Regions from separate parts of the Sphingomonas sp. Ell38C01 genome, predicted to be linked through region 2. Evidence: predicted binding sites of a transcription regulator. Region 2 holds the regulator's gene; each other region holds the start of a gene.
What was found. The regulator LexA, encoded in region 2, represses DNA repair genes until DNA is damaged. The targets are predictions, from matches to a motif close to GTTCCNCNCTTGTTCT.

Region 1 (6,908 bases), 530 kb from region 2:
AGCGACTCGCCGCCTGACATCGTCGTCTCGCTCTCGATATGTTCGGCGGGCAATTCGCCGACGAAGCGCGAGGGGAGGCTCGACGTCCACTGGCCGTAGATGCGGCGGTTGGCCGCGTGGAGGATCGTCGCCCGCCTGCGCGCGCGGGTGATCGCGACATAGGCGAGGCGGCGCTCCTCCTCCAGTGAACGCGTGCCGCCCTCGTCGATCGCGCGCTGCGAGGGGAACAGCCCTTCCTCCCAGCCGACGAGGAAGACGGTATCGTATTCGAGCCCCTTGGCGGCGTGGATCGTCATGATCGTCACCTGCGGATCCTGCCGCCCGCCCTCCTTGTCCATGACGAGGCTCACATGCTCGAGGAACGCGCCGAGCGTCTCGTATTCCTCCATCGCGCGGACGAGTTCGGAGAGATTCTCGAGCCGTCCCGCGGCCTCGACCGACTTCTCGGCCTGAAGCATCGCGGTATAGCCGCTCTCGTCGAGCATCTGCCGCGCGAGTTCGGGGTGAGGCAGCGTGCTCGCCATGTCGCGCCATCGCGCGATGTCGCCGACGAGGTTGCCGAGCGCCCGCCTGGCCTGCGGGGTCAGCTCGTCGGTGTCGAGGATGCGCGCGGCGGCGGTGGTGAGCGAGGAGCGGGTGGCGCGCGCGAGCTGGTGGATCTTCGCCACCGCCTTGTCGCCCAGCCCGCGCTTGGGGGTGTTGACGATGCGTTCGAAGGCGAGGTCGTCCGCGGGTTGGTTGACGACGCGCAGATAGGCGAGCGCGTCGCGGATCTCGGCGCGCTCATAGAAGCGGAAACCGCCGACGATGCGATAGGGCATGCCGATCGCAATGAACCGGTCCTCGAACTCGCGCGTCTGGTGCTGTGCGCGCACGAGGATCGCGACATCGTCGAGCGCAGTGCCGCCGCGGCGCGCGGCTTCGATCTCGTCGCCGACGCGGCGCGCTTCCTCGGGGCCGTCCCACACGCCGATGACGCGGACCTTCTCGCCGACGTCCAACTCGGTCCACAGCTGCTTGCCGAGCCGCCCGCCATTGTGCGCGATCACCCCGCCCGCCGCGCCGAGGATATGCGGGGTGGAACGGTAATTCTGTTCGAGCCGGATCACCTTGGCGCCGGGGAAGTCCTTCTCGAACTTCAGGATGTTCTCCACCTGCGCGCCGCGCCACGAATAGATCGACTGGTCGTCGTCGCCGACGCAGCACAGGTTGCGGCGCTCCTGCGCGAGGAGGCGGAGCCAGAGATACTGGACGCTGTTGGTGTCCTGATACTCGTCGACCATGATGTACTTGAAGCGCGTCTGGTAGGTTTCCAGCACGTCGCGGTGCATCTTCAGGATCGTCAGGACGTGGAGCAGCAGGTCGCCGAAGTCGCACGCGTTCACCGCGATCAGCCGCGCCTGGTAGCGCTCGTACAGCTCGCCGCCGCGACCGTTGGCGTAGCGCTCGCTCTCGCCCGCATCGACGTCGCGCGGGGTGAGGCCCTTGTTCTTCCACTCGTCGATCAGCCCGGCGAGCGACCGCGCGGGGAAGCGCTTCTCGTCGATGTCGGCGGCAAGGATCAGCTGTTTCAGCAGCCGCAACTGGTCGTCGGTGTCGAGGATCGTGAAGTTCGATTGCAAGCCGACCAGCTCGGCATGCCGCCGCAGCATCTTCGCGCCGATCGCGTGGAAGGTGCCGAGCCACGGCATCCCCTCGACCGCGTCACCGACAAGCCGGCCGACGCGCTCGCGCATCTCGCGCGCGGCCTTGTTGGTGAAGGTGACCGACAGGATCTCCGACGGCCAGGCCTTGCGCGTGAACAGCAGGTGCGCGAGCCGCGCGGTGAGCGCCGCGGTCTTGCCCGTGCCCGCGCCCGCGAGGACGAGGACGGGGCCGTCGGTGGTCGTCACCGCCTCGTGCTGCGGCGGGTTGAGCCCGCGCAGATAGGGCGGGTCGGCGAGCGGGCTGTTCTGGCGGGCAATATCGGTCACCGACGAACAGGTAGGGAACGCGGACGACCGGGGCAAGTTCGATGCCGCGTCATCGATTCGTCGCGAAGCTGTCCCGCGGGCGCAATCTGGCGCGGCTAGCGCCCGACTCGTCGGCACCAGCCGGCACGCGGCAGCCGGCCCGGCAGAGGCAGGGCGTCGCGCCGGCCGATCCGCCGGGCCAATCCAGCCAGGAGTCCTTGTCGATGTTTTCCATCCGTAACGCCGCGATCGCGGCGATCGCCTTCGCATGCCCGTTCGCTGTCCCCGCCGAAGCGGAAACCCGCGAGCCGGTGACCGCGCGCGTCACCTATGCCGGGCTCGATCTGGCGAGCGCCGAGGGGCGGCGCGTGCTCGACGCGCGGCTACGCCTTGCGGTGTCGCGTGCGTGCGCGACGCACGGGACGCAACTGATCGAGCGTCGCGATTCGGAGCGTTGTCGTCGCGAGATGCACGCCGATGCCGCGACCAAGCTCGCCGCGGTCGCCGCGGTCGCCGCACCACAGCGCCTCGCGAGCCTCGGTGTCGCGATGCGCTGACACATCGTTTCGTATCATGGGCGGGGCGGGGCCGATCGCGGCCTTGCCCCGCTTGCGTTCGGGCACGAATCGTGGGAGCCTCTTTGGAACAAAAAAGCAACGGGAGGGTGTCATGATCGTGACCGGGCGGTGCCATTGCGGCGCGATCAGTTATGAGGCGACGGGCGAGCCACAGCATCACGCATTGTGTCATTGCCGCGACTGCCGCGTCTGGTCCGGCGCGCCGATGGTCGGATGGATCGCGTTTCGCGACGTCGACGTAATCGTCACCGGGCAGCCCTCGGTCTACGCCTCGTCGGACAGCGGGCGACGGTCGTTTTGCGGTGTTTGCGGGACCGGGCTGTTCTATCGCAATGCCGAGACCTTGCCGGGCATCGTCGATATCCATTCGGGCACGCTCGACGATTATGACGCGATGCCGCCCGGCGCGCACATCATGGTGAAGGACGAGGCCGCATGGACGGGCGCTCTCTCGTCGCTGCCCCGGTTCGCGACCTATCCGGGTATGGACGCGTGACCGATCCCATCGCACGCTGGCACGCCTATATGCACGCGCCGAGCGCGGCGGCGCTGGCGGACCTGCTCGACGACGACGTCGTGTTCCAGAGCCCCGCGGTACATACGCCGCAGCGGGGCAAGGCGATCACGATGACATACCTGACCGCGGCGGCGCAGGTGCTCGGCAATCCGACGTTCCGTTACGTCGACGAGTGGCGCGGTCAGGCCTCCGCGGTCCTCGAGTTCGAATGCGAGCTGGACGGCATCCATTGCAACGGCGTCGACATCATCGCCTGGAACCCCGCCGGGCGAATCACGCGTTTCAAGGTGATGATCCGGCCGATGAAGGCGCTCAACACCGTGGTGCCGATGATGGCGGCGGCGCTCGGCGGGATCGTGCCGAAGCCGTAACGTCATCAAACTGTCACCCTGGAAGCGGATGAGCGCTTTCATCATGGCAACCACCATTTCGCCCGGCGACGAGTCGCCGGCCTCGCTCGCTCGCGGTCCGCGGCTCGATCATCCGCATCATCCCGCCGCGCGCTGGGTTTTCCTCGGCGTCGTGCTCGGCGGGCTGGCCTATGCCGGGTTCAGCATCGCGGCGGACACCAGCCAGGTCGGGGAGCGGCTGGCGCTGGGGGCGTTCCTGTTTCTCGGGCTCGCGCTCGTCATCGCGCTGGGGTTCGAGTTCGTGAACGGGTTCCACGACACCGCCAACGCGGTCGCGACCGTGATCTATACGCATGCGATGCCCGCGCAGGTCGCGGTGGTGTGGTCCGGCGTGTTCAACTTCCTCGGCGTGATGGCGTCGAGCGGCGCGGTGGCCTATTCGATCGTCACGCTGCTGCCGGTCGATCTCGTCCTCCACGTCGGGTCGAGCGCGGGCTATGCGATGATCTTCGCGCTGCTGCTGGCGGCGGTGATCTGGAATCTGGCGACCTGGTTCGTCGGGCTGCCCAATTCGTCGAGCCATACGCTGATCGGATCGGTGCTCGGCGTGGGCTTCGCGAACCAGCTGATGAGCAGTGGCGCGGGCGGCACCTCGGGGGTCGACTGGGCGCAGGTGAGCAAGGTGCTGACCGGGCTGTGGATGGCGCCGCTGATCGGGTTCGGTGCGGCGCTGCTGCTGATGTTCGTGCTCAAGGCGGTGGCGCGCAACCCCAGGCTGTTTCGCGCGCCGGAGGGCGACGCGCCGCCGCCGCGCGGCATCCGCGCGCTGCTGGTCTTCACCTGCACCGCGGTGTCGTTCAGCCACGGATCGAACGACGGGCAGAAGGGCATGGGCCTCATCATGCTGATCCTGATCGGCTGCGCGCCGACCGCCTACGCACTCAACCGTACGCTGCCCGCGAGCGAGACGCCCGCCTTCGTCGCCAGTGCGGACGCCGCGGCGCAGGTGTTCGCGCGCAAGACGTCGGTCGTGGTGCCCGTGGCGCAGGCGCGCACCGTGCTGACGCGCGCGCTGGAACAGCGGCACGCGGACACGCCGCAGGCCTATGGTGCGATCGCCACGCTGTCGGGCGGGCTGGCGCGGCAGGTCGCAGGCTATGGCTCGCTGGGTGCGGTGCCCGCGGCGGCGACCCCCAACATCCGCAACGACATGTACCTCGTCCTCGACGCGTCGCGCGCCGCGACCGCGAAGCCCGGCGGGCGGTTCTCGGAAGCCGAGGTGACGACGCTCAAGGACTATCAGTCGCGGCTGGAGCGGGGCACGCGGTTCATTCCGCTCTGGGTCAAGGTCGCGGTCGCGATCGCGCTGGGGCTGGGGACGATGATCGGCTGGCGGCGGATCGTCGTCACCGTCGGCGAGCGGATCGGCAAGCAGCACATGACCTATGGCATGGGCGCCACCGCGGAACTGGTCGCGGCGGGGACGATCCTGGCGGCGGACCGGTTCGGGTTGCCGGTATCGACGACGCACATCCTGTCCTCGGGCGTCGCCGGCGCCTCGGTCGCGAGCGGGATGGGGCTGCAGGCGCGGACGGTGGTCCAGCTCGCGGCGGCGTGGCTGCTGACGCTGCCGGTCGCGATGGCGCTGTCGGGCGGGCTGTACTGGCTGTTGCTGAGCGCGACGCGGGCGGCGGGGATCTGACGAACGGTCCGCTACTGCCATGCAGACGATCGATTTCAGCGCCGTCTCGCTGGCGCCACTGCCGTAGGTCTCGCGGGCGCACCAGTATGTCGCCCACGACATGCCGCGGTTCTGGCCGACGAAAATCCGTACGGTCGTCGCAACGTCGAAGTCCCTGATCCGGGCCTCGGGTGGCCAATGGACACACCCCGTTCGCAATGATAGCATCGGCGCGGTCGTGACCTTGGGGAAGGTCATCGAAGTTCCGGGGGGAATGTGTGCCGTATCGCAAGGCCTGGCTGTTCCTTCTCGCGCTGATAGCTGCGACGATCTTTGCCTTCTGGCGCAGTTACTTCGGCCGGCTATTTGCTGCTTCGGCCGGTTTTCATATCCACGGCGTCACGGCGGGCGTGTGGATGCTGCTGCTGCTTGCGCAAAGCTGGACGCCACACCGCGCGCAGATCGCCGTGCATCGAACCCTGGGCAAGGCGACGTTCGTCGCGTTGCCCCTTTTCGCCGTCGGGTCGATGGGTGTGATCCACTCCATGGCCGCCGGGACGGTCGGCGGCGATCCCTTCTACGCGATCTGGGGAGCGCAACTCGCATTCATCGACCTGCTCGCTCTCGGGGCCGTGCTCTACGGCGTCGGGCTGGCGCTGCGGCATCGACGCAACGTACGGCTGCACGCGGGATATATGCTGTCGAGCGCGCTGCCGTTGGTCAGCCCCGTCTTCGGCCGCGTGTTCAACCAGACGGTGCCCGGGATCATCATCCGTGGCCCGCAGGATTTCCTGCTCTTCGGATGGGGCGTGCAACTTGCCAATCTCGTGGCGGCGATCGTCGCGCTTTGGCTCTGGCGCGGCGACGTTCGCGTCGGTCGGCCCTGGGCCGTGGCGCTGGGCGTGATCGTCGTCCAGATCATCGGGTTCGAGACGATTGCTGCCAGCGAGGCCTGGCGCGGGGTTTTCATCAGCGTGGGGACGCAGCCGTTGCCGGCGTTGATGGCGGTCGGGCTTGCAGCCGGCGTGGCGGTCGTCGCCGCGGGCTGGTCGGCACTCGTCGGACGGCAAACGGCGCGACCGGCCGCGACTTAGGGTCGGGCACCAGCATTTCCGCATACCGGCGCGAAGGTGCTCCAGCAGATCATCGGGACGGTAGCTGGCTACCGATATGGTCCGAGGGTGCAGGTAGCCGAACGCTCGCACGCATCGAGCGACGGCCTTCCAAGATGGCGTGGCGGCCTGATTCAACGGCGTCGGCTGGACGCTTCCTGCCGCCCCGGCAGTCCCGCAAACGAACCCGTAGCCGTCTCATCCTGGTCCGGGTCGCCGCTCGCCGCGACCGTTTACCCTTCTGGAATCATCGCGGAACGATCTGCGGGCAAGGGCGCGTCGCGCCGTTGCGCTGTCCTACAACGCCGCCCTGATCTAGGATCGATCCATGCCGCCGACCCGTACCGCTCTCGCGCGATCCGCCGACGCGACATCGGCGTCCCACGCTTTTCACGCGCGGGGATTTTCGCCCATATGTGGCGGCAACTTCGGCAACTTCCGCGCCGGCGTACTGCCACGAAAAATCGGGGCGGCCCTTAGGGGAAAGGACCGCCCCGCAGTTCGGGGTGGCCGGGCAACAGGGGAGAAACCCGACCAGATGTCGCCGCCACAGGGGGGAAAGAGCGGCGACGGACCCCTGATGGCGGCGAACTGTAACCAGAATGTGTCGGGGAAAGCGAATTGCGTCTCATTCGCGAAATATGCGACGAACCGTTGACCTTGAAGCATGCGCGGTGGACACGCCGTGCATGAGCGCTTCCCCCCGCCGCATCCTGAC
Region 2 (6,908 bases):
GAATAGAAATCGACGTTCGGGAACAGCTTCTTCTCGACGAAATACGGATCGTTGAGCGCCATTTCCTCGAGCTTGAGCGCCACGTCGAACACCGGATTGGAGACGTTCAGCGCCTCGAACACCTCGCGCACGGTCTTCTGCATGACGGTCGCGCGCGGATCGTAGTTCTTGTAGACGCGGTGGCCGAAGCCCATCAGGCGGAACGGATCGTTCTTGTCCTTGGCGCGCGCGATGAACTCGGGGATGCGGTCGACCGAACCGATCTCGTGGAGCATGTTGAGCGCGGCCTCGTTCGCGCCGCCATGCGCGGGTCCCCACAGGCAGGCGATGCCCGCCGCGATGCACGCGAACGGGTTCGCGCCCGATGAGCCCGCGAGGCGGACCGTCGAGGTCGACGCGTTCTGTTCGTGATCGGCGTGGAGGATGAAGATCCGGTCCATCGCCTTCTCGACGACGGGGTTCACGACATAGGGCTCGGCGGGGACGCCGAACGTCATGCGCAGGAAATTGCCGGTGTAGCTCAGCGAGTTGTCCGGATAGACGAACGGCTGGCCGACGCTATACTTGTACGCCATCGCCGCGATCGTCGGCATCTTGGCGATCAGCCGATGCGACGCGATCATCCGCTGCGTCGGATCGTGAATGTCGGTCGAGTCGTGATAGAAGGCGCTGAGCGCGCCGACGACGCCGCACATGATCGCCATCGGATGCGCATCGCGCCGGAACCCGCGGAAGAACTGCGCCAGCTGCTCGTGGAGCATCGTGTGGCGCGTGATCGTGCCGGTGAAGGCGTCGAGATCGTCCTTGCCCGGCAGCTCGCCGTTGAGCAGCAGGTAGGCGACCTCCATGAAGCTCGACTGTTCGGCCAGCTGCCCGATCGGATAGCCGCGGTGGAGCAGCACGCCCTTGTCGCCGTCGATATAGGTCAGGTTCGACTGGCACGACGCGGTCGAGGTGAAGCCGGGATCGTAGGTGAACGCGTCGGTCTGCGCATACAGCTTGCGGATGTCGACCACGTCGGGGCCGACGCTGCCGGACATGACCGGATATTCGAATTCCTTGCCCGCGATCGCGAATTTTGCGGTGTCGGTCATGGTCTCAGTCCTCTCGGTCAGGCGGTGTGGTCCGCAATCCGTGCCAGGCTCTCGTCGCGCCCGAGCAGGTCGAGGACGTCGAAGATTCCGGGCGACGTCTTGCGTCCGGTGAGTGCGACGCGGAGCGGCTGCGCGACCTGGCCGAGCTTGACACCCGCCGTCTCGGCCACGCGGCGTACCGCGTCTTCGAGCGTCTCCGTATCCCAGTTGTGCACTGCGTCAAGAGCGGCGTGCAGCTGCGCCAGCAGCGCGGGCGCCTCGCCCGCGAGAAGCGGTGCCGCGGCGTCGTCGATCGCGAGCGGGCGGTTGGCGAACAGGAATGCGCTGCCATCCGCCAGTTCGTTCAGGTTCGCGGCGCGCGGCTTGAGCGACGGCATCGCGCGGACCAGCAGGTCGCGGCGGGTATCGTCATGAGCGAATTCGAGACGTTCGGCGACCAGATCGGCAAGCCGGGCGTCGCTCGCCTCGCGAATATAATGACCGTTGAGGTTCTCGAGCTTCTTCAAATCGAACCGCGACGGGCTCTTGCCGACATGCGCGAGATCGAACCATTCTATCGCCTGCTCGCGGCTGATGATCTCGTCGTCGCCATGCCCCCAGCCGAGGCGGAGGAGATAATTGTCGAGCGCCTCGGGCAGGATGCCGAGCTCGTCGCGATAGGTCTCCACCCCGACCGCGCCGTGGCGCTTCGAGAGCTTGCCGCCGTCCGAACCGTGAATCATCGGGATATGCGCGTAGACCGGCTCGGGCCACGCATTGGCGCGGTAGATCGGCAGCTGGCGGAACGCATTGTTGAGATGGTCGTCGCCGCGGATGACGTGGGTGACGCCCATGTCGTGGTCATCGACCACCACCGCGAGCATGTAGGTGGGCGTACCATCCGAGCGGAGCAGGACGAGGTCGTCGAGCTCGCCGTTCTGGACGGTGACGCTGCCCTGCACCTTGTCGTCGATCGTCGTTGCGCCCTCGGTCGGGGCCTTGAGGCGCACCACGAACGGCTGGTCGGCGAGGCCGTCGGTGCGGTCGCGCCAGGGCGAGCGGATGCGGAGCGGCGTCTTCGCCGCCTGTGCCTCGGCGCGCATCGCGTCGATCTCGGCCGGGGTCAGCCAGCAGCGATAGGCATGGCCGGCGGCGACCATCTGGTGCGCCACCTCCGCATGCCGCGCGGCGCGTTCGAACTGATAGACCTCCTCGCCGTCCCAATCGAGTCCGAGCCAGCGCATCGACGACAGGATCGCGTCGATCGCGGGCTGGGTGGAGCGCGCGCGATCGGTATCCTCGATCCGCAGCAGGAACTTGCCGCCATGCGCCCGTGCGAACAGCAGGTTGAACAGCGCCGTCCGCGCGCCGCCGATGTGGAGGAACCCGGTGGGCGAGGGCGCGAAACGCGTGACGATGCTCTCGCCCGCAACGGTCGCGGTATCGGTGGTTGCGCTCAAGCGCACATGCTCCCAAAGTTGAGGACAGTCTGGAAAATCTGATGGCCGGTTCAGCCGCCGACGCCCCTAGCATGCGCACCCGGCCGCTTCAAATCGCGGGAGCCCGGCGCGTGCGCGACGCGCTGGAGTGCTGGCTGGAGGCTGAGCGGGACCATCTGCTGCTGTGGGTGCCGGTGATGCTGGGGGCCGGCGTCGCGGCGTGGTTCGTGTTGCCGGTGCGGAACCAGTGGATCGCGGCGATGTTGGCGGCGACTGCGATCGCGGCGCTGGCGCTCGCGATCGGGCGTGGTGGACGGGCCGGGCGCGCGGTCGCGGTCGCGGCGGTGCTGGTCGCGTGCGGGATGGCGTCGATCTGGTGGCGGGCCGAGCGGTTGGCCGGGCCCGTCCTGGGTCGGCCGGCAATCGTGCGGTTCGAAGCGAAGGTGGAGCGGGTCGACCTGCTGCCGGCGCGCGAATTGGTGCGGGTGCGGCTTGCGCCGGTGCGGGTGATCGCGGAGGAGGCGCGCGACACGGTGGCGCTGCCGCCGCACCTGCGCGTCAACATCGCGGAGGCCGATGCGCCGGAGGGGCTTGCGCCGGGGATGACGCTGCGGCTGGGCGCGCGACTGATGCCGCCGCCCGGTGCCGCAGTGCCGGGGGCGTACGACTATTCGCGCGCGGCGTGGTTCGACTCGATCGGCGCGACCGGGCGCGCACATGCGCCGGTCGAGATGATCGCGGGTCAGGCGTCGCAGCCCGGGGTTCGCCAGCGCCTGTCGCGGCATATCCATGCGAGACTGCCCGGCAGCGAGGGCGGGGTCGCGTCCGCGCTGGCGACCGGCGACGTGGGTGCGATCGCGGAGGCCGATGCCGAGGCGATGCGCCGCGCGGGGCTCGCGCACCTGTTGTCGGTCAGCGGGCTGCACATCACCGCAGTTGTCGGGATGACGATGCTGCTGGCGTTGCGGTTGCTGGCGTTGAGCCCGTGGCTGGCACTGCACTGGCGGCTGCCGCTGGTCGCGGCGGGTGCGGGCGCGGGCGCAGCGATCGGCTATACGCTGCTGACCGGGAGCGAAGTCCCGACGATCCGGTCGTGCGTCGCAGCGCTGATGGTGCTCGCCGCACTGGCGGCGGGGCGCGAGGCGGTGACGCTGCGGCTGGTCGCAGTCGGCGCGCTGGTGGTGATCGTGGCTTGGCCGGAGAGCGTGATGGGGGCGAGCTTCCAGCTGTCCTTCGCCGCGGTGACCGCGATCGTGGCGCTGCACGAGCATCCGCGGGTGCGGGCGTGGTTCGCGGCGGACGGGGCGGGGTGGCTGGAACGCGCAGCCCGGGGGCTCGCGTCGCTGCTAGTGACCGGGGTGGTCGTCGAGCTGGCGCTGATGCCGATCGCGGTGTTTCATTTCCACAAGGCGGGGGTCTATGGCGCGCTCGCCAATATCGTCGCGATCCCGCTGACGACCTTCGTCGTGATGCCGCTGGAGGCGATCGCGTTGCTGCTGGATATCGGCGGACTGGGCGCACCGCTGTGGTGGATGGCGGGCAAGGCGCTGTCGCTGCTGCTGTGGATCGCTCGGAGCGTCGCCGCGGCGCCGGGATCGGTGACCGCGCTGCCCGCGATGCCGGCGGGCGCGTTCGCGGCGATGCTGGCGGGCGGACTGTGGATCGCGCTGTGGCGGACACGCTGGCGGCGGCTGGGCGCGGTGCCGGTCGCGATCGGCGCGGTCTGGGTGCTGGCGACCCCCGCGCCCGACCTGCTCGTGACCGGCGACGGGCGTCATGTCGCAGTGCGGACCGCGGGAGGATCGGTGGCGCTGCTCCGCGACCGGGCGGGCGACTATATGCGCGACGTTCTCGCGGTGAACGGCGGGGTCGACGGCGAACCGCTGTTACTGTCGGAGCAGGGGAACGCGCGGTGCAGCCGCGACCTGTGCCTCGCGACTCGAACGGTGGCCGGACGGCGCTGGCGCATCCTCGCGACCCGCAGCCTCTATCTCGTCCCGGCCGCGGAGCTGATCGCGGCGTGCGCGAGCGCGGATGTCGTCGTCAGCGAACGCCGGCTGCCCTATGCTTGCAAGCCGCGCTGGCTGAGGCTCGATCGCCCGGTGCTGGCCCGGACGGGCGGGATCGCCACGACATTCGCGACCGGGCACATCGCGACGACGCGCGTGCCCGGCGACGATCACCCTTGGGCACAGGCGCTCAATCGTAGCGGCGCAGGATTCCCGAAAGCTTACCCTGGACGCGGACCTGCGCGGGGGCATAGCGCTGCGGATCATAGGCGCGGTTCGCGGGATCGAGCCGGACCATCGCACCCTCGCGACGGAAATATTTGAGCGTCGCCTCGCTGTCTTCAATCAGCGCGACCACGATCTCGCCGTCGCGTGCAACCTCCTGCCGCCGGATCAGCGCGTAGTCACCGTCGAGAATTCCCGCCTCGACCATCGAATCGCCCGACACTTCCAGCGCATAATGCTCGCCAGACCCGAGCAGCGCCGCGGGCACCGCGAGCATCGACGATCCCTCGAACGCCTCGATCGGGACACCCGCCGCGATGCGGCCGTGGAGCGGGATCTCGATCACGTCGTTGGCGGGTTCGGGGGCGGGCTTCACGTTGCCGCCCCGCTTCGCCTCGGGCTTTTTCGCCTCGACGCGCTCGGGCATCTTGAGCACTTCGAGCGCCCGCGCGCGATTGGGCAGGCGGCGGAGGAAGCCGCGCTCCTCGAGCGCGCTGATAAGGCGATGGACCCCGGATTTTGACTTGAGGTCGAGCGCGTCCTTCATCTCCTCGAACGAGGGCGAAACGCCGCTTTCGGTCAGCGAGTCGTTGATGAAGCAGATCAGCTCATGCTGTTTCTTGGTAAGCATCGCGGTCCTCCGCTGGCGAACAGACGGCGAACCTTTACGGAACACAATGGTTGTCGTCAAGCGATGTCGAGGATTTCCGCCGATTCGCCCGCCATCGCCGCAGGGGCGTGCGGCGCGCGGATGACGAGGCAGTTCGCACGGGCGAGCGTGGCGAGCATCGAACTGTCTTGGATCGCCGCGACGAACACTTTGCCGTCCCGTAGCTGCGCGCGCATGTAGTCGGTGCGCGGGCCATTCGCGGGCAGGTCTTCGCCGAGCGACACCAGACGCGGGCGGGGCAGCGCTTCGCGCGCACCGGCGAGTGCGGCGACGACGGGCTTCACGAACAGCAGCGCCGTCACGAAGGCCGACACCGGATTGCCGGGCAGCCCCAGGACCTGCATCGCCCCGCGCCGCCCCGCGAGCATCGGCTTGCCGGGCCGCAGCGCGATCCGCCAGAAATCGATGACGCCGCCCGCCGCCTCGAGCGCAGGACGGACGAGATCGTGATCGCCGACCGACGCGCCGCCGGTGGTGACGAGCAGATCGGCATCGACCTCGACGAAGGCGCGGGTGAGAGTGTCGAGCCGATCGGGCAGAATGCCGAGATCGACGATCTCGACCGGCAGGTCGGCGAGCAGCGCGCGGAGCAGCAACCGGTTCGATTCGGGAAGCTGGACGCCGCTTGCGGCGATGGACGGGTCGACGAGTTCGTCCCCGGTCGCGACGATCGCGACGCGGACCCTGCGATGCACCGCGATCGCCGTCGCCCCGCCGGTGGCGACCAGTGCGAGGCGGGCGGGGGTGAGGCGCTGCCCGGCCTCGACGAGGGTATCTTCCGCGAGGAAGTCCAGTCCGCGGCGGCGGGTGTTGCGGCCGTGCGCGAGCGGCCCTTCGCCGACCAGTGCGACGTGGTCGGCGTCGCGCTCGACTTCCTCCTGGATCATCACCGTGTCGGTGCCCGCAGGCATCGCGGCCCCGGTGAAGATGCGGACGGCCTCGCCAGCCGCTGCGATGCCGGCGAACGGTCGACCGGCGGCGCTTTCGCCCACGACGTGCCATGGCCCCGGCATGTCAGCGAAGCGGATCGCATAGCCGTCCATTGCGGACAGGTCGGCGGCGGGCTGGGTCCGCGTCGCGCGGACCGGCCCGGCGGCCCAGCGCCCGATCGCGTCGATCGGGGCGACGTGTTCGACGTCGACCGCGTGGGCCGAGCCAATGAGCCGGCGCTGCGCTTCGTCCACGGGAAGCAGCGGCGTGCTCACGCCTGCCAGTCGCCCGACCGGCCGCCGCGCTTGGCGACGACGCGGATGCCCTCGATCGTCATGCGATTGTCGAGCGCTTTCGCCATGTCGTAGATCGTCAGCAGTGCGGCGGTGGTGGCGGTGAGCGCTTCCATCTCGACGCCGGTCTTCCCGTCGGTCGCGACGGTCGCGGTCGCGGTGATGCCATCGTCGGCGAGTGCCAGGTCGATCGCGACGCGGGTGAGCGGCAGGGGATGGCACAGCGGGATGATGTCCGCGGTGCGCTTGGCCGCCATGATTCCGGCGAC
Region 3 (6,908 bases), 2.4 Mb from region 2:
CGCGTGGAGCACTTCGAGCAGCTTGCGCACGTCCTCGAAATGCAGCCCCGTCGTCGGTTCGTCGAGGATATACAGCGTGTTGCCTGTCGCGCGCCGCGACAGCTCCTTCGCCAGCTTCACGCGCTGCGCCTCGCCGCCCGACAGCGTCGTCGCCTGCTGCCCGACCTTGACGTAGCCCAGCCCCACCTCCACGAGCATCGCCATCTTGTCGCGGATCGGCGGCACCGCCTTGAAGAACTCGGCGGCGTCCTCGACGGTCATGTCGAGCACGTCGGCGATCGAGTGCCCCTTGAACTTCACCTCCAGCGTCTCGCGGTTGTAGCGCGCGCCGTGGCACACGTCGCACGTGACGTAGACGTCGGGCAGGAAGTGCATCTCGATCTTGAGCACGCCGTCGCCCTGGCATGCCTCGCACCGTCCGCCCTTGACGTTGAAGCTGAACCGCCCGGGCTTGTACCCGCGTGCCGCGCTTTCCGGCAGTCCGGCGAACCAGTCGCGGATCTGCGTGAAGCTGCCGGTATAGGTCGCCGGGTTCGATCGCGGGGTGCGGCCGATCGGCGACTGGTCGATGTCGATCACCTTGTCGAGATACTGCAGCCCGGTGATCCTGTCGTGCCTGCCCGCCAGGATCCGCGCGCCGTTCAGCTCGCGCGCGGCAGCGGCATAGAGCGTGTCGATCGTGAAGCTCGACTTGCCCGATCCCGACACCCCGGTGATGCAGGTGAAGGTGCCCAGCGGAATGCTCGCGGTGACGCCCGTCAGGTTGTTCGCGGTTGCGTTGTGCACCGTCAGCTTCTTGCCGTTGCCCTTGCGCCGCTCCTCGGGCAGCGGCACCGCGCGCGTGCCGTTGAGATAGTCCGCGGTGATGCTTGTCTTCGATTTCAGCAGCTGCTTGAGCGTCCCCTGCGCGACGATCTCGCCGCCATGCACCCCCGCGCCTGGCCCCATGTCGATGACATAGTCCGCGGTGCGGATCGCATCCTCGTCATGCTCGACGACCAGCACGGTGTTGCCTAGGTCGCGCAGTCGCCGCAGCGTCTTGAGCAGCATGTCGTTGTCGCGCTGGTGCAGCCCGATCGACGGCTCGTCGAGCACGTAGAGCACCCCCGACAGCCCGGATCCGATCTGCGACGCCAGCCGGATCCGCTGGCTCTCGCCCCCCGACAGCGTCCCGCTCGTCCGGTCGAGGTTGAGGTAATCGAGCCCGACATTGTTGAGGAACCCCAGCCGCTCGACGATCTCCTTCAGGATCCGCTCCGCGATCGCATTCTGCTGGTCGCCCAGATGCGCGGGCAGGTCCGTGAAGAACGCCAGCGCGTCGACCACCGACAGGTGCGTCGCATAGCTGATGTCCTGCATCGCCACCTTCACCGCCAGCGCCTCGGGCTTCAGCCGCGCGCCGCCGCACACCTCGCACGCCTGCGCGGACTGGTATTTCGACAGCTCCTCGCGCATCCACGCGCTCTCGGTCGACAGCATCCGGCGGTTGAGGTTGCCGATCACGCCCTCGAACGGCTTCTTGACGTCGTACGCCTTCTTCCCGTCGATGAAGGTCAGCGTCACCGGCTTGCCCTTCGTCCCGTACAGGATCGTGTCGCGCACCGCCTCGGGCAGTTCGCCCCACGCCGTGTCGAGCGAGAAGTCGAACGCCTTCGCCAGCGAGCCCAGCACCTGCATGTAATAGGGCGAGGGCGGGTTGGACTTCGCCCAAGGCACCACCGCGCCCTTCTTGAGGCTCAGCGCATGGTTGGGGACGACCAAGTCCTCGTCGAAGATCAGCTTCTCACCCAGGCCGTCGCACGCCGGGCACGCACCCTGCGGCGCGTTGAACGAGAACAACCGCGGTTCGATCTCGCTGATCGTGAACCCGCTGACCGGGCAGGCGAACTTCTCGCTGAACACGATCCGCCCGTCGGGCGCGTGATCGCCCAGGATCGCGCTCTTGGGCGTCGCGGGCTCGACCGGGTCGGCGGGGTCGACATAGGCCAGGCCCTCCGCCAGCTTCAGCGCGGTCTCGAAGCTCTCCGCCAGCCGCGTCGCGATGTCGCCGCGTACCACCAGCCGGTCGACCACCACCTCGATGTCGTGCTTGAACTTCTTGTCGAGCGCGGGCGCCTCGTCGATCTCGTGGACGGTGCCGTCGATGCGGACGCGGGTGAAGCCCGCCTTCTGCCACTCCGCCATCTCCTTCCGGTACTCGCCCTTGCGCCCGCGCACGACGGGCGCGAGCAGGTACAGCCGCGTCCCTTCCGGCAGCGCGAGCACCCGGTCGACCATCTGGCTGACGGTCTGCGCCGCGATCGGCTCGCCGGTCGCCGGGCTGTACGGCACCCCGACGCGCGCCCACAGCAGCCGCATGTAATCATAGATCTCGGTCACGGTCGCTACCGTCGAGCGCGGATTGCGCGACGTCGTCTTCTGCTCGATCGAGATCGCCGGGCTCAGCCCCTCGATATGATCGACATCGGGCTTCTGCATCAGCTCGAGGAACTGCCGCGCATAGGCGCTCAGGCTCTCGACATAGCGCCGCTGCCCCTCGGCATAGATCGTGTCGAACGCGAGGCTCGACTTGCCCGACCCCGACAGCCCGGTGATGACCGTCAGCGTATCCCGGGGAATGTCGACGGACACATCCTTGAGATTATGCTCGCGCGCGCCGCGGACGGAGATCTTGGTCAGCATGGGGTGGGTTCTACTTCTGTTCCGGGCAATGGGCTAGAGTGCAAAATAGGGACACCAAGTCTCATGCGCCATATGTCCGCGGTACGCAGGATCGACAGCATCATACGATGTCGGTGCGCCGGCTTCCTTGATCGGCGCCGACTATACGATGCTGGTCGGCGGCGCGGGCGACGACAGCTATCACATCAACGGTTCGCGGGATCAGGGGGTCGAAAACCCGGTTGACGGGATCGATACGGTCTACAGCCGCAGCGGCTACATGCTGCGGGCCAGGCTCGAACACCTCTTCCTGACCGGTACGAGCACGCTGAACGGCATCGGCGATGCGTCCGACAACAGGCTGCCCGGCAATGCGACCGGGCGGCTCTGCTACGACCGCGGCGGCACCGGTGCGGGCGCACAGGCCCTCTTCGCCCAAATCGCCGCGGGCGCGATGCCGACCGCCACCAGCTTCACCCCGATCGCCCCGTCGCAGAGCCGGCGGCGGCCCGACGATGCGTCGGAACCGGACAGGACGCGGTGCGCGAGGAGATTGACTCCCCGCGCCATCCCCGGTCTCCTCCACGCTCGCACCGTTTCCGCCCAACGCGGGCCGGGCATCTCGACGGAGGATCTCGATGCCGCTCGCCCGCCACGACGCGATCGTCGGCGACATCTACGACACGCTGGTCGACGCCGACGATCCCGATGCGATGATCGCGCGGCTGGGGGATCATCTCGGCACGCCCACCGCCTCGCTGATCGCGCTCGGCGAGACGCCCTCGGTCGTCGCGTTGCGCGGCTATTCCGCGCTGGCGGAGCCGATCTACCGTGAGCATTTCCACCACGTCGATCCGTGGCTGGACGCGGGCCGGCGGGCCACGCCGTTCGTCGCGGTCGATCTCGATCGGCTGGTTCCCCGCGCGACGCTGGTCGAGACCGCCTTCTACCGCGACTATCTGCGCACGGTCACCGACGCCGTCCATTGCACCGGCCTGATGATAGACGCGGCGGATACACGGTATTCGATGACGTTCCTGCGCGCGGCCGGACGATCCGTCGATACCGAGGGGAACGTCGCCCGGCTCACCCGGCTGGTCCCGCACCTGCACCGCGCGCTCGCGACGCGGTCGCGCATCGCGGCGCAACGCGCGCGGATCGATACGCTGGAATCGCTGTTCGACGGCGACGATGCCTGCAACGTCGTCGTGGATGCCGCGCTACGGGTCCTGTGGTCGAGCGCAGCCGCGCCTGCCGGCCTGCCGGTGATCGTCCGCGCGGATGCCGCGGGCCAGGTCCGGCTGGCGGCTGTCGATCCTGCACACCAGCCCGCCTTCCGCAAGGCGATCGCGAGCGCGACCACGACGGTGCATGCCACAAGCACGACACTGGCGATGGGTGACGCACTGGTCTTCGTCGATCCGCTCGGTGGACTGGACGGCGGCGTACGGCGCTGCGTCGTGCGCACCTCGTCGGCGGCGGCCCGGCAGCGACGCGCGGTCGGGCGCGCACGCGCGCTTCATGCGTTGACCCAGGCCGAATGCGCCCTGCTCGAAACCTTGATCGCAGGCGGTTCGGTCGAGGATCACGCCACGGCCACGGGCACGTCGATCGCGACCGCGCGCAGCCATGTGAAGAACATCTTCGCCAAGACCGGGGTGAATCGCCAGGGCCAGCTGATCGCACAACTCCATCGGCTGGCGGATTGACCCCTTCGTCCCTTGCCGCACACGCGACGTGTATTATATTCGCGATACACGTTCGCGGGAGGCACGCATGGCCAAGGACAAGACGAAGAAGCGGATCCCCAAGACGATCGCGGGGGTGAAGCTGCCCAAGGACCTGCGCCGCGCCGGCAACACGATCCTGGCCAAGGCGGCGACCGCCGAGGGACAGGCGATGATCGCAGGCGGTCTGTCGATCGCCGCCGCTGCGATCGCGGCGGCGGCGCAGCGCCCGCGTCCGTCGCACGGGCCCGCCCCGACCACGGGCGAACCGCCCGCGCCCGCCCCCGGTACGCCCCCGCCCGTGGGCATCCCGGACCCGCAAGCGCTGGCCGATGCGGTCGGCAACGCGGTGGACGGCGTCATCGCGCGGTTCCTGTCCCGTCCACGCTAGAGGCCCACCGCGATCGCCCCGGACCGATACGGAACGGGGCCATCGCGCCCCCTTGCTCCATTCCGGTCGGGCCCTAAAGGGTTCGAATGTGGTCGTATCGTCCGGACAGGCTTGGGCAATGACGTCGCGAATCGATCGGGCGACCATCGGCTCGCCAGGCGCTTCGCTCGTCCTGGTCCTGGCGGCTGCGAACCTCGCCGGGTTCGCGATGCGGTTCCTTCTGCCGGGGATCGCGCCGGTGCTGAAGCAGGCCGGCACGTTCGACAACGCGACGCTCGGGCTGCTGCTGGGGCCCGCACTCGCGGTTCCGTTCGGCCTCGGGTCGTTCGCGTTCGGGCTGGCGTCGGATCGGGGGGCCCGACATGGCCGCATCCTCGTCGCCGGCGGTTTCGCGCTGGTGGTCGCGGCCACGGTGACGATGGCCATTTCGCCTTCGGTCGCGGCGCAGCTCGCCTCGCGCGTCCTGCTCGGCGTGGGACAGGCCGCGTTCCTCGCACCCGCCGTCTCGCTGCTGATGTCGGGTACGCAGGCGCGGGACCGCGCGGCGGCGCTCGCCGGCTTCACCATGGCGTCGAGCTTCGGTCGCGGGGCGGCACTCGTCTTGGCCGGCGCGATCCTGTCGATCGCGACGATGATCGCAGGGTCGACTGCGGATACGTGGCGATGGCCCGCGCTGGCGCTGCTGGTGCCGCAGACGATGATCGCGATCGCGCTGCTTCGCATTCTGCCGGCGGCCAGGCCCGGTGCGATGGACCGGGCCGCCGGGCCCCCGGCGCGGCGCTGGCCCGCCTTCGCCGCGATGTTCGCGGTCGGCGCCGCCGCGGTCGGCGCCACGCAGGCGACCGCGACCTGGTATCCGCTGTTCCTCGCCGAGCGACATGCACTCTCCCCCGCCCAGGCCGCCACGCTGGCGGGTGTGATCGCGATGGTCGGCGCGCCGGCGGCGCAGGCGCTGGGCGGCTGGCTGGCGACGCGCGATCCGCGGATCGCGCGTGCGCCGTTGCCCGCCGCGGCGGTGGCGCTCGTTATCGCACTCGCACCGCTATGGGTGATGGCGACCGGTGCGACGTCCGCGCTGTCCGCGGCCGCTGCGTTCGTCGCGGTCCTCGCCAGCGGCAGCGCGACGTTCCTCACGCTGTTCGCGATCCAGGCCGCCGTCGAACCTGCGCGCCGCGGCGGCGTGAACGGCGCATATCTGGCGGTGACGACGGTGGTCGGCGCGGGGATGGGCCCGTGGCTGGTCGGGATGGCGAGCACGCAGGATCCGGCGTCGATCGGCCGCGCGATGCTGGCGGTCGGCATCGGCGCGGCCGCGATCGCGGTCGCGTCACTCTTAGTCCCGCGATCCTGGTCGGTGGCGCGATGAGCGACGACACCCGGTCGGGCGAGGGGTGGCCACTCCCGCTCGCGGCGCCGACCGGCGTCGAGACGCTTGCGTTCGACAGCGACGAGGCGTCCCCCGATGCCGGCCCCGATACCGGCCCGAATACAGGGTTCGAGCGCTACCGCCGCTTCTACGCGCGCGGGGCGGACGCCGAGCAGACCGGCCCGGATTTCCGGGCCCGTGTTTCCGCGCTACGACTTGATCGCATCAACATCTTCTCCCGGCACCTGAACGACGTCGCGCATACGCGCAGCGCGGACCGTGTCGCGCTCGACGGGTTCGATCACCTGACGATCACCCTGGTGGTGTCGGGCGGGTTCGAGATCGATACCGGCGAAGGGTGGCGGACGATCCCGCCGGGATGCGGCGTAGTGGCGGACACGCTCGCGCCGATGCGCAACCGCAGCCGCCACGCCCATGTCGTGACGTCGAGCATCGCGCGAAGCCGGTTCGTCGGCACGATCGGTGCGACCGAGGGGATGCACGGCCGCTTCGTCGGCGCGGGTGAGGCGGCGCTGCTGATCGACTTCGTCACCGCCCTGCTGCGCCGGCTCGATACGCTGGCCGACGCCACCGCGATCCCCGCGGCGCATGCGTTGATCACCCTGATCGCCGCAGCGATCGGAACCGCGGGCGACGCGGCGGATCCATCCGCGGTGGCGATCCGCGACGCGATCCGGATCGGGCGGGTGCGCGCGCTGGTCGACGCCAACATCGCCGATCCGGAGTTCGATGCGGATCAGGT

Region 1: ACV7NO_RS09280 (ATP-dependent helicase) is a predicted target of LexA. The motif match lies at 1,977-1,992, and genes of this name have one in related genera.
Region 3: uvrA (excinuclease ABC subunit UvrA) is a predicted target of LexA. The motif match lies at 2,690-2,705, and genes of this name have one in related genera.

Annotation. Positions count from the first base shown of each region.
Region 1 is NZ_JBUYVA010000001.1:1,954,680-1,961,587, forward strand. Features, by position in the region: gene ACV7NO_RS09280 (ATP-dependent helicase) at 1-1,973, opposite strand, end outside; gene ACV7NO_RS09285 (UrcA family protein) at 2,177-2,509, shown strand; gene ACV7NO_RS09290 (GFA family protein) at 2,622-3,026, shown strand; gene ACV7NO_RS09295 (nuclear transport factor 2 family protein) at 3,023-3,418, shown strand; gene ACV7NO_RS09300 (inorganic phosphate transporter) at 3,462-5,099, shown strand; gene ACV7NO_RS09305 (hypothetical protein) at 5,357-6,172, shown strand; gene ACV7NO_RS09310 (MFS transporter) at 6,880-6,908, shown strand, end outside.
Region 2 is NZ_JBUYVA010000001.1:2,489,669-2,496,576, reverse strand. Features, by position in the region: gene ACV7NO_RS11720 (citrate synthase) at 1-1,094, opposite strand, end outside; gene gltX (glutamate--tRNA ligase) at 1,112-2,533, opposite strand; partial or broken gene ACV7NO_RS11710 (ComEC/Rec2 family competence protein) at 2,605-4,701, shown strand; gene lexA (transcriptional repressor LexA) at 4,712-5,377, opposite strand; gene ACV7NO_RS11700 (molybdopterin molybdotransferase MoeA) at 5,434-6,621, opposite strand; gene moaC (cyclic pyranopterin monophosphate synthase MoaC) at 6,618-6,908, opposite strand, start outside.
Region 3 is NZ_JBUYVA010000001.1:117,080-123,987, forward strand. Features, by position in the region: gene uvrA (excinuclease ABC subunit UvrA) at 1-2,682, opposite strand, end outside; gene ACV7NO_RS00610 (hypothetical protein) at 3,052-3,231, opposite strand; gene ACV7NO_RS00615 (helix-turn-helix transcriptional regulator) at 3,300-4,370, shown strand; gene ACV7NO_RS00620 (hypothetical protein) at 4,438-4,779, shown strand; gene ACV7NO_RS00625 (MFS transporter) at 4,898-6,145, shown strand; gene ACV7NO_RS00630 (helix-turn-helix domain-containing protein) at 6,142-6,908, shown strand, end outside.